2 regions of the Pseudarthrobacter sp. NPDC059871 genome follow, and region 1 is predicted to be linked to the other one. Evidence: riboswitches for the same ligand, from Rfam matches in the RefSeq annotation. Region 1 holds a riboswitch; the other holds the start of a gene.

Region 1 (5,897 bases):
GCGTGTTCAATTCACTCTCTGACCGGTTGACAGCAACCTTCAAGAATCTCCGCGGCAAGGGCCGCCTGACGGAGGCCGACGTCGATGCCACCGTCCGGGAGATCCGCCGCGCCCTGCTGGACGCGGACGTTGCCGTTCCCGTGGTGCGGGAATTCACCGGCCGCGTGCGCGAACGGGCCCTGGGCGCCGAGGTTTCAGCGGCGCTGAACCCCAGCCAGCAGATCGTCAAGATCGTCAACGAGGAACTCAAGGAGATCCTCGGCGGCGAGACCCGGCGCATCCGCCTGGCCAAGAACGGCCCCACCGTCATCATGCTTGCCGGCCTCCAGGGCGCCGGCAAGACCACCCTTGCGGGCAAGCTGTCCAAGTGGCTGAAGTCCCAGGGCCACAGCCCCATGCTGGTGGCGTGTGACCTGCAGCGGCCCAACGCTGTTACCCAGCTGCAGGTAGTGGGCCAGCGTGCCAACGTCCCTGTTTTCGCCCCTCACCCGGGTGCCACCTCAACCGAGCTGGAACAGCCGGCCGGCGATCCCGTGGCCGTTGCCCGGGCCGGCGTGGAGGAAGCCCGCCAGAAACTGCACGACGTCGTCATCGTGGACACCGCAGGCCGCCTCGGCGTCGACGCGGACATGATGGAGCAGGCGCGCCAGATCCGCCGGGCCATCGTGCCCAACGAAGTCCTCTTCGTCATCGACTCGATGATCGGCCAGGACGCCGTGAACACGGCCCTGGCGTTTGACGAGGGCGTCAACTTCACCGGCATCGTCCTGTCCAAGCTCGACGGCGATGCCCGCGGTGGTGCCGCGCTGTCCGTCTCGTCGGTCACCGGCAAGCCCGTCATGTTCGCATCCACCGGTGAAGGCCTGGACGACTTCGAGCTCTTCCACCCGGACCGGATGGCCTCGCGCATCCTGGACATGGGTGACGTCCTCACCCTCATCGAGCAGGCCGAAAAGTCCTGGGACAAAGACGAAGCTGCCCGGATGGCGAAGAAGTTCGCCGACCAGGAAGACTTCACCCTGGACGACTTCCTGGCCCAGATGCAGCAGATCCGCAACATGGGCTCCATGAAGAAAATGCTCATGATGATGCCCGGCGCCCAGAATATCCGCCAGCAGCTGGAGCAGTTCGACGAACGCGAGATCGACCGCGTTGAAGCAATCGTCCGGTCCATGACCCCGCACGAACGCGTGGCCCCCAAGATCATCAACGGTTCGCGCCGCGCCCGCATCGCCCGCGGTTCGGGTGTGCACGTCTCCGAGGTCAACGGCCTGCTGGAACGCTTCGCGCAGGCCCAGAAGATGATGAAGAAAATGGCCCAGGGCGGCATGCCCGGGATGCCAGGCATGCCCGGCCTGCCCGGTGCCGGCGGCGGCGCCCGCAAGAACGCGAAGAACGCGCCGAAGAAGAAGGCCCGGTCCGGAAACCCGGCCAAGGCCGCCCAGGAACGCAAGGACGCCGAAGCCCGGCGCGCCAACGCATCCAAGGCGCTGCCCACCGGGGCCTCCTTCGGCCAGCAGTCCGGTGACTTTGACCCGTCCCAGCTGAACCTGCCCAAGGGCTTTGACAAGTTCCTGGGCAACTAGGAACACTCCCGCCAAGTAGCGCCAAGTGTCGTTGGAAACGTCCCAACGACACTTGGCGCTGTTTCGTTAAGATGTCGGCGCCGTGGAATAGGGTTGGGGGATGTTCAAGCAGAGGGTAGTGTTCGTGCACGGCTCGGGGAGCTTCGGCGCCGCCGCCTGGCCCCGGCAGCACGGCATGGCGCTGATGTACGACGCCCTGTTCCTCCGCCGGCACGGATACCACAGCACCGCCGAACCCCTGGAGTCCTCCTTTGCGGAGGACACGGCCATCGTGCTGCGTTCCCTGGGCGATGACGGGCGTGGTGCTGCCGGCGGACACGTGGTGGCTCACGCGCAGGGAGCAATTCCGGCCATGATGGCGGCCGTGGAGCGCCCGGACCTCGTGCATTCGTTGACCCTCGTGGAGCCGGCCTGCCTTTCCCTCACCGCGGAGCTGCCCGCAACAGCCGCCCACATCCGGATGATGAAGCCGCTGTTCGACGTTCGCCACCAACTCAGCGACGAGGACTTCCAGCGGGAGTTCGTCCGCCGCGTCTACGCCGCTGACCTGCACCAGCCAGCCACCCTGGAGGAGAAGCGCTCTGCCCGCCGGCTGCGGCTGCAGTCACCGTCATGGGAGGCGCCACTTCACATCGTTCCCGGAGTCCCCACCCTTGTCCTTACCGGGGGTTGGGAACCGCTGTACGAAGAAATCGCCGGTTATCTGAGGGAGACCGGTGCCCTGCACCGTGTCGCGGCCGGCGGGCACCGGCCCCACGACTCGGCTGACGGCAACCGGGCCATCCGGCAGTTCCTCGCCGAGGTCAGCCGGAGTGAACCGGCCCGGGCGTCTTAGCCGCCAGGGCCGGCCACAGCAACCCGCCGGTCACCGCCGGCGGCAGGCTCAGCTTCCGGCCGGGACTTTCAGCTCGGGAAGGTATACCTTGCCGCCGGATTCCAGGAACTCCTGGCTCTTCTCCTGCATCCCGGCTGCCGCTTCTGCTATCGCGGCCTGGGCTTCCGCCGACCCGTACTCGTTGCGGATGTCCTGGCTGATCCGCATAGAGCAGAACTTCGGCCCGCACATGGAGCAGAAGTGTGCCGTCTTGGCGGGCTCGGCCGGCAGCGTTTCATCATGGAACGCTTCGGCCGTCTCGGGGTCAAGCGAGAGCGCGAACTGGTCCCGCCAGCGGAACTCGAACCTGGCCTTGGACAACGCGTCGTCCCGTTCGTGCGCCCCGGGGTGGCCCTTGGCCAGGTCGGCGGCGTGCGCGGCGATCTTGTAGGTGATGACCCCGGTCTTCACGTCATCCCTGTCGGGCAGTCCCAGATGCTCCTTGGGCGTGACGTAGCAGAGCATGGCGGTGCCGTAGCGGGCAATCTCGGTGGCGCCGATGGCTGATGTGATGTGGTCGTAGCCGGGAGCCACATCGGTAACCAGCGGCCCCAGCGTATAGAACGGCGCGCCCTTGCACAGTTCCTGCTGGCGCTCTACATTCTCACGCACCAGATGGAACGGGACGTGGCCCGGCCCTTCCACCATCACCTGCACGTCATGCTTCCAGGCGCGCTCCGTCAGCTCGGCCAGCGTGTCCAGTTCCGCGAACTGAGCAGCGTCGTTGGCATCCGCGGTGGCACCGGGGCGCAGGCCGTCACCCAGCGAGAATGCGACGTCATACCGGGCAAAGATTTCACACAGCTCATCGAAGTGCGTGTACAGGAAATTCTCCTGGTGGTGCGCCAGGCACCATCCCGCCATGATCGACCCGCCCCGGGACACGATGCCGGTGACCCTGTTTGCGGTGAGCGGCACGTAGCGGAGCAGGACGCCGGCGTGGACAGTCATATAGTCCACGCCCTGCTCACATTGTTCTATGACGGTGTCGCGGAAGATTTCCCACGTAAGCTCGTTCGCCTCGCCGTTGACCTTTTCCAGGGCCTGGTAGATGGGCACGGTGCCGATCGGCACCGGGGAGTTGCGGATGAGCCACTCCCTGGTGGTGTGGATGTCGTCGCCAGTGGACAGGTCCATCACCGTATCGGCACCCCACCGCGTGGCCCACTGCAGCTTGTCCACTTCTTCCCTAATGGAACTGGTGACGGCGGAGTTGCCGATGTTGGCGTTGATCTTCACCAGGAAAGCCTTCCCGATGATCATCGGTTCGGACTCCGGATGGTTGATGTTGTTGGGGATGATGGCCCGTCCGGCCGCAACCTCACTCCGGACCAGTTCCGGATCGCAGTTTTCCCGCAGCGCCACGAACCGCATTTCCGGCGTCACTGCGCCCTTCCGGGCGTAGTGCATCTGTGTGACAGTCCGGCCTTCGACGGCGCGGCGGGGCACCGGGCGCCCGCCTTTCCATTCCGCGGAGGCGGCGCCGCGGCGTACGGCCGAGCGGCCGTCGTCGAGCAGGTTCCGTTCCCTTCCGCCGTACGCTTCCGTATCAGCCCGCGCCTCAATCCAGTCCGACCGGTAGGGGCTGAGACCGCGGACGGGATCGCTTCCCGGCCCCGCTGTCCGGTAGGTGCGGAAAGGGGCGTTCGGCTGCCCGTTGGGCGAGGACTCGAGCGCGATCTCCGTGACCGGGACACGGATCCCGTGCTCCGGATCATCGATGTAGGCCAGCGAGTGCGACTTCAGGGACTGGGTCACCGGTGCTTCACGCGTGGCTCCGGCGGGGTGGTTTTGGGCAGGGGGCAGCATTGTTTTGGGTGTATTCAAGGAGTACTCACTTCCTTCGCCGGCATTACCCGGACAGGTTCAACGGTCGCAGGCCGCGTCAGCCCGATCTCAGCCCCTGCAGGGGCACCCGTGTGGTCAGGAACGAAGCTACCACACGCTGCGGGGACAAGCGCTTACAGCCCTGTCATATTTGCCGGTGCTAGCCTGACCGGGCAGGAAGAGGAGGCATCCATGCCATACATCATCGCTTTTAGCGGCACCGCCCTCACGGGACCGGACAGCGAAAGGCACGGCCTCTGGTCCGTGGACGGTCGCCTCACGTTTACCCGCCCGGAAGCCAGTCCGGACGTTGTGCTCGATGGCTGGGTGCTGCCCGGCTTCGTCGACGCCCACTGCCACATTGGCCTGGGCCCTGCCGGGCCTGTGGACGCCGGTGAGGCCGAAGCCCAGGCCCGTGCCGACCTGGACTCAGGAACGCTGCTGATCCGGGACGCGGGATCGCCCGCGGACACCCGCTGGATGCAGGGCGGCCGCGACTTTCCGCTGCTGATTCGGGCGGGCAGGCACGTCGCCAGGACCCGCCGTTACCTTCGGGGCTTCGCCCACGAGGTCGAGCCTGAAGGCCTTGTGGAGGCCGTGCGCAAGCAAGCCCGCGACGGCGACGGCTGGGTCAAGCTCGTCGGGGACTGGATCGAGCGGAGCGCCGGCGACCTCGCACCCTCCTTTCCCGCCGGCGTCGTCCGCGATGCGATCAGTGCCGCACACGACGAAGGTGCCCGCGTGACCGCCCACTGCTTCGCCGAGGACACCCTGGACCAGATGCTCGATGCCGGGATCGACTGCATCGAGCACGCCACCGGCCTGCTGCCACGGCACCTGCCGCGGTTCGTGGAACAGGGCGTACCCATCGTTCCGACGCTGGTCAACATCGCCACATTCCCCGATATTGCCGCCCAGGCCAGGCCCAAGTTTCCGGTGTACGCCGACCACATGCTGGCGCTCTGGGAACGACGGTTGGAACGGATAGGTGAGGCCTGGGAAGCCGGGGTGCAGATCTTCGCCGGAACGGACGCCGGCAGCGTGATCCGCCACGGCAGGATTGCGGACGAAATCCTTGCCCTGCACGCGGCCGGGTTGCCCGCAGCCGAAGCGCTCAACGCTGCCAGCTGGGCTGCCCGGGCCTGGCTGGGCGCTGACGGGCTTGCAGAAGGGGCGCGCGCCGACGTCGTGCTGTTCCGGAACGATCCCCGGAGGACCCTGGACACCGTGGCGCACCCATCCCACGTGGTTTTAGGCGGCCGCGTGGTCCGCTAAGCAAAACATCCACCCTGCACTTGGAATAAATTGAAGCTTCAAGTAATTTTAACTCATGACAGGCCGCCTCATTCGGACGGCCTCCAGTAGAGGGAGCGTTCAATGACTGCAGAAGCCACCAGCCAGGATCTTCTTCCTGCCGACCTCGCCATGGGCACCGTGATGCTCAAGGTCGGCAACATGAAGGTCATGACCGACTACTACCAGCGCGCACTGGGGCTCGAGGTGGTCGCTGAGCAGGACGGCGGACTGTACCTCGGCCGGCTCGGCAAGCCGCTGGTCCATCTGGCCCCGGCCCCCGGCCTGAACATTCCCGGCAGGGGAGAGGCGGGCCT
Region 2 (5,897 bases), 330 kb from region 1:
GGTTGGTGCCGCGGAGGTAAGGAGGGCCGGTTCGGGAACGGTGTTCGTTTCGATCATGGTGTCAGCCTCCCTGTACTGCGGTGACGAGTTCGACGTCGTCTCCGTCAGCGAGCGCGGTGCCGTGCCATTGGCTGCGGGGCACAACTTCGGAATTGTGCGCTACCGCCACCCCCAGTCTTTGTCCGTCGGTTGCCTGGCCGTCTGCCGCAAGCGCGCGTCCGGTCACTTCGCTGACCAAAGCCGTGATGGACGCACCGTCCGCCACGGTGCGGGATGCCCCGTTCAGGGTGATGTTCATGCTGTCTCCTTGATGTTGATGCTGGGGGCCGGGATCCGGCCGGAAAAGCGGTCCGGACTGAACGGCTGCCACCGGGGGTCAGCCTTCCCGTCCATCAGGTCACGGCAGATGGCGGCCGCGGCCGGGGTGAGGAGGACGCCGTGGCGGAAGAATCCTGTGGCCACGATGAGTCCGGGGATATGCGCTGGACTGCCGTCTGCCCCGTCCACGGGAACCCTGCCCAGCAGCGGGGCATTGTCCGGGGTGGCCGGGCGGGCCCGCGCCGTGCATTCGAGCAGCTCCAGCTCTGCGACCGCAGGCACCAGCACCTGGGCGTCCCGAAGCAGCTGGTACACGCCACCAGCTGACACTCCGGACGCAGCGCCGACTCCCGCCAGGGCGTCCTCCCGCTGGGTGGCGCCGATGACCACGGTTCCGTCCTCGCGTGGAACCAGGTAGACGGGCACACCGCGCACCAGTCCGCGGACCGTGGACGTCAGCAGGGGCTGCAGGTGCTGGGGGACGGACAGCCGCAGGATGTCACCGTGCACTGGGCGCAGAGGTAACCGGAGTCCACTCGGCAGGTTGTCGAGGGAACCCGCCGCCATGCCGTTGGCAACCACCGTTTCGCCGGCGAGCACCAGTCCGCCTCCGGCAAGCCGGACGCCAGCCACGCCCCCGTCCGCCCACTCCAGTGCCACTGCCCTGTCCGCCACGGCGAATCCGTCCAGCGCGCCGGCAACGGCAGTGTCTGCACCCGCAGTGCCGGCAAGGCCGCTGCCGGCCGTCAGGTGGTTGGCCAAGGCTGCCCGGAAGCACTCCACAAGTCGCCGGGGATCCACCTGGTGGTCCGCAGGGGTATCGAGTGCGCAGGCAATGGCGGGGCTGAGCAGCGGTTCCCGGCGCCGGACCTCCCGGACCGTCAGGGGTTCCACGGCGAGTCCGTTAGCCTGCTGCACGCCACGCAGGTCCATGAGTGCCTGCCGGTCGGCGGCGTCGGCGCCAACGGTCAGCGTGGGCGTCGCCAGGTATCCGGAACCGCGGCCTGACACGCGGCCAAGGTCCGCGGCGAACTGCGGCCAACGCTCCGATGCATCCAGCATGAGGCCCAGGAGCTCTTCCTCCTGGTAATGCAGCTCGCTGACGGGGGCCAGCATGCCTGCCGCCGCCCAACTGGCTCCGGATCCCGGTGCATCATCGATCAGCACCACGGACCTGCCAGAGCACCTGGCTTCCCAGGCGATGCCGTGGCCTATGACGCCCCCGCCGATCACTGCTACGTCGGCGGATATTGCCGGGACAGTGGCAGACTCTGCGATGGTGCCCGGAGGGCTTTCGGGGATGCCCGGAGGGCTTTCGGGGATGCCCATGGTGTCTCCTTCCCTACGCCGGTATTAACCGGATCAGGTCAAGCGGTCGGCTCTGACGCCCTCTCAGCCCGGCGCTTTGTGACAGCTGCCGCGGGCTCCCGCAGTACGAGGCAAGTGTAGAGGAACTAGGCTTGCAGCCATGAATGTGTCCCACTCCCCTGCCCCCGCCGCAGCACCCGGCACCGATGCCTTCACCACCGCAGCGGGTAACGGCGCACTGAAATCCGCACGCCTGTACCTCTGCACTGATGCGCGCCGCGGCCGCGGTGACTTCGCCGGGTTCGTGGACGCGGCGTTCGAAGGCGGCGTGGACATCATCCAGCTGCGGGACAAGTCCATCGAGGCGGCCGAGGAACTGGACCTGCTGGCCGTCCTCAAGGAATCCGCCCAACGGCACGGGCGGCTGTGGGCCGTCAATGACCGGGCGGACATTGCGGTCCTCTCCGGTGCCCCCGTTTTCCATGTGGGCCAGAAGGACCTGCCGGTACCTGCCGCAAGGACGCTGCTCAACGGCAACGCCGCCATCGGCCTGTCAAGCCACACGCCGGAGCAGGTGGACGCCGCGCTGGCCGACGCCGCAGGACCTGCCGGCCTCGACTACTTCTGCGTGGGCCCCCTCTGGGCCACCCCCACCAAACCCGGCCGGGCCGCCGTCGGCCTGGACCTGGTGAAGTATGCGGCCGCGAAGGCGCCCAGTGACGTGCCGTGGTTCGCCATCGGCGGGATCGACCACTCCAACGTCGACCAGGTGGTCGGAGCCGGCGCGTCAAGGATCGTGGTGGTCCGCGCCATTACTGACGCAGCCGATCCCGCTGCCGCCGCTGCCTCGCTTCGTACCGCGCTGGACGCCGCGGCTTCCTGAAGCTGCGGACACCCCACAACCCGGTTTCCCGAACGTGCGGCGCCCCGCAGCAACACGTCAGGAGCGCGCCCCGCACCGATTCCCTGCGTAATCGGATGACTTGGGGTTAGGCTGATTTTCGTGTCACATCATCGGCTGGCTCCCAACGTCCATGAGCGCACCAATGCCCTGGAAGAGGCCCTGGCCGCGCTGCGGACGGAGCTGGAACTTCCGGGCCCCTACCCCGATGACGCGGTCAAGGACGCCGAGGCCGCGGTGGCAGCGCTGCACCTGCCGGACTACGACCTGACCGCGGTGGAGTTCGTCACCATCGATCCGGCGTCGTCCACGGACCTGGACCAGGCCGTCTTCATCGAAACGGACGACGACGGCGGGTACCACGTCCTGTACGCCATCGCCGATGTCCCCGCGTTCGTTGCGCCCGGCGGACCCCTGGATGCCGAAACCCGGCGCCGGGGCCAGACCTTCTACGCCCCGGACGGGCGTATTCCGCTGCACCCTGAAGTCATCAGCGAGGGCGCCGGCAGCCTCCTGCCGGACCAGGACTGCTCGGCCTTCGTGTGGGATTTCCAGCTCGACGGCAACGCCGAGGTCACGACCGTCGGTGTCCGCCGGGCACGCGTTCGAAGCCGTGCGAAACTCAGCTACAAGGGTGCACAGGCTGACCTGGACGCCGGTACTGCCACTCCCCTGCTGGGCCTGCTGAGGGAAGTGGGGCTCAAGCGTGTCCGCCTGGAACGCGCCCGGAACGGCGCCAGCCTGAACATGCCGGACCAGGAGATCGTCCAGCTGCCGGATGGCGGCTACCGCATTGCTGCTGCTCCCCAGCTGCCGGTGGAGGACTGGAACGCCCAGATTTCCCTGATGACAGGGATGGCCGCCGCCAAGATCATGCTCGATGCCAAGGTGGGGATCCTGCGCACCATGCCGCCACCGGACGAGCGTTCCCTGCACCATTTCCGGCTGCAGACAGAAGCTCTGGGCAAACCCTGGGACGGCGAGGTGGGATACGGCGAATACCTGCGGACCCTCGACCCAACGGACCCCCGGCAGCTGGCCATCATGCACTCGGCCGGCATGCTCTTCCGCGGCGCCGGCTACACCGCTTTTGACGGCAATGTTCCGGAGGCCGCGGTCCAGGCGGCCATCGGGGATGCCTATGCCCACACCACTGCGCCGCTGCGCCGCCTGGTGGACCGCTTTGTGCTGGTGACCTGCGAGGCGCTGAGCAACGGCGGTACTGTCCCCGGCTGGGTGCGGGACGCGCTGCCGACCCTCCCTGAGATCATGGCGGGCTCGGACCAGCTGGCATCCCGGATGGAGCGCATGGCGCTGGATACGGTGGAGGCCGCCCTGCTGGTCAACCACATCGGCCAGGAGTTCGACGCGATTGTGATTTCGGGGTCGAAGCCGCAGAAAGAGAACGGCAACGGGAACAACGGCCACGGCAACGGCAACAGCAAGAACGGGAACGGGAACGGGAACGGGAACGGGAGGAACGGTAATGGGAACGGGTCCTCCGGGATCATCCAGATCGCCGACCCTGCCGTGACAGCCCGCTGCGCCGGTGAACTGGAGTCCGGCACCAAGGTCAGGGTCCGTCTGGTGTCGTCGGATATTGCCGCCCGGGAAGTGCACTTCGAACTGGTTCAGTGAGCCTGACGCCCTCCGGTCCCGGCTTCCACACGGCGCGGAAACAGGGATTCCGGGCTGATGCGGCTAGACTGAAGAGGTAGAAATGGATGCCCGGTCGTTGATTTCCTTGAACTGAAACCAACAAGCCCGCCCCTACGCGATCTTGAGATTTGCCCGCTGGTCGCCAGTGCCAGCGTTAGATAGCCCGCGATCGGCTTCCACTGGAATTGCTTGCGCGCTTTGTTCGTGCTCCGGATCGGCCCCAGCGGCCTGCCTGTTGAGCACGCTGCGCGATTGCCCAAATGAATAAGGAAACTCCCCGTGAGTGAATTGCATACCCACCAGCTGTTGACGGACACCACCGGCACCGAGACCATCGAGCCCGAAGAGACCATCATCTCCGATGAGAAACCGCACGAAATTGCGGAAAAGTCCTTCGCCGACTACAACGTCCGCCAGGACATCGTGGACTCCCTCGCCGACGCCGGGATCACCCACCCTTTCCCCATCCAGGCCATGACGCTTCCGGTCGCACTGTCCGGCCACGACATCATCGGCCAGGCCAAGACCGGAACCGGCAAGACCCTCGGTTTCGGCATCCCCGCACTGCAGCGCGTCGTCGGCAGGGACGACGCCGGCTACGACAAGCTGGCAGTACCGGGCGCACCCCAGGCGCTGGTCATTGTTCCCACCCGTGAACTGGCCGTGCAGGTTGCCAGCGATTTGCAGACCGCCTCGACCAAGCGGAACGCCCGCATCGCCACCATCTACGGCGGCCGCGCCTACGAGCCCCAGGTGGAAGCGCTGAAGAACGGCGTGGAGGTGGTGGTGGGCACCCCCGGCCGCCTCATCGACCTTTACCGGCAGAAGCACCTGAGCCTGAAGAACGTCCGCATCGTGGTGCTGGACGAGGCCGACGAAATGCTGGACCTGGGCTTCCTGCCGGATGTGGAAACCATCATCGCCGGCACCCCTGCCGTCCGCCAGACGCTCCTCTTTTCCGCCACCATGCCCGGCCCGGTCATCGCCATGGCACGCCGCTACATGACCCAGCCCACGCACATCCGCGCCGCAGACCCCGATGACGAGGGCCTGACCAAGCGGGACATCCGGCAGCTGATCTACCGTGCCCACAGCATGGACAAGACCGAGGTTGTTGCCCGCATCCTGCAGGCCCGCGGCCGCGGCCGGACCATCATCTTCACCAAGACCAAGCGCACCGCAGCCAAGGTGGCGGAGGAACTGGTGGACCGCGGCTTTGCGGCCGCGGCAATCCACGGCGACCTGGGCCAGGGTGCCCGCGAGCAGGCCCTGCGCGCGTTCCGCAACAACAAGGTGGACGTCCTGGTGGCAACCGACGTGGCTGCCCGTGGCATCGACGTGGATGACGTCACGCACGTGATCAACTACCAGTGCGTTGAGGACGAGAAGATCTACCTGCACCGCGTGGGCCGTACCGGCCGTGCCGGCAACAAGGGCACGGCCGTGACCTTCGTGGACTGGGACGACATGCCCCGCTGGGGCCTGATCAACAAGGCCCTCGGCCTGAGCGTCCCCGAGCCCGTGGAGACGTACTCCTCCTCCCCGCACCTCTACGAAGAGCTGGACATCCCCGAGGGAACCAAAGGCCGCCTGCCCCGCAACAAGCGCACCCTCGCGGGCGTCGACGCCGAGGTCCTCGAGGACCTGGGTGAAACCGGCAAGAAGAACAGCCGGGAAAGCCGCGGAAACGATGGCCGGGACCGCGAAGGCC

The links. A riboswitch is a leader RNA that binds a small molecule or an ion and turns the genes downstream of it on or off. The one in region 1 is predicted to bind thiamine pyrophosphate.
Region 2: another riboswitch for thiamine pyrophosphate. It lies ahead of ACFV4R_RS00645 (FAD-dependent oxidoreductase); the one in region 1 lies ahead of thiC (phosphomethylpyrimidine synthase ThiC).

What each region holds. Positions count from the first base shown of each region.
Region 1 covers NZ_JBHWJV010000001.1:464,341-470,237, forward strand. The annotation lists gene ffh (signal recognition particle protein) at 3-1,586, shown strand; gene ACFV4R_RS02070 (alpha/beta fold hydrolase) at 1,687-2,421, shown strand; gene thiC (phosphomethylpyrimidine synthase ThiC) at 2,470-4,269, opposite strand; TPP riboswitch at 4,282-4,389, opposite strand; gene ACFV4R_RS02080 (amidohydrolase family protein) at 4,480-5,562, shown strand; gene ACFV4R_RS02085 (VOC family protein) at 5,665-5,897, shown strand, end outside.
Region 2 covers NZ_JBHWJV010000001.1:139,225-145,121, reverse strand. The annotation lists gene ACFV4R_RS00655 (thiazole synthase) at 1-57, opposite strand, end outside; gene thiS (sulfur carrier protein ThiS) at 62-298, opposite strand; gene ACFV4R_RS00645 (FAD-dependent oxidoreductase) at 295-1,647, opposite strand; TPP riboswitch at 1,641-1,759, opposite strand; gene thiE (thiamine phosphate synthase) at 1,787-2,509, shown strand; gene ACFV4R_RS00635 (RNB domain-containing ribonuclease) at 2,630-4,165, shown strand; gene ACFV4R_RS00630 (DEAD/DEAH box helicase) at 4,466-5,897, shown strand, end outside.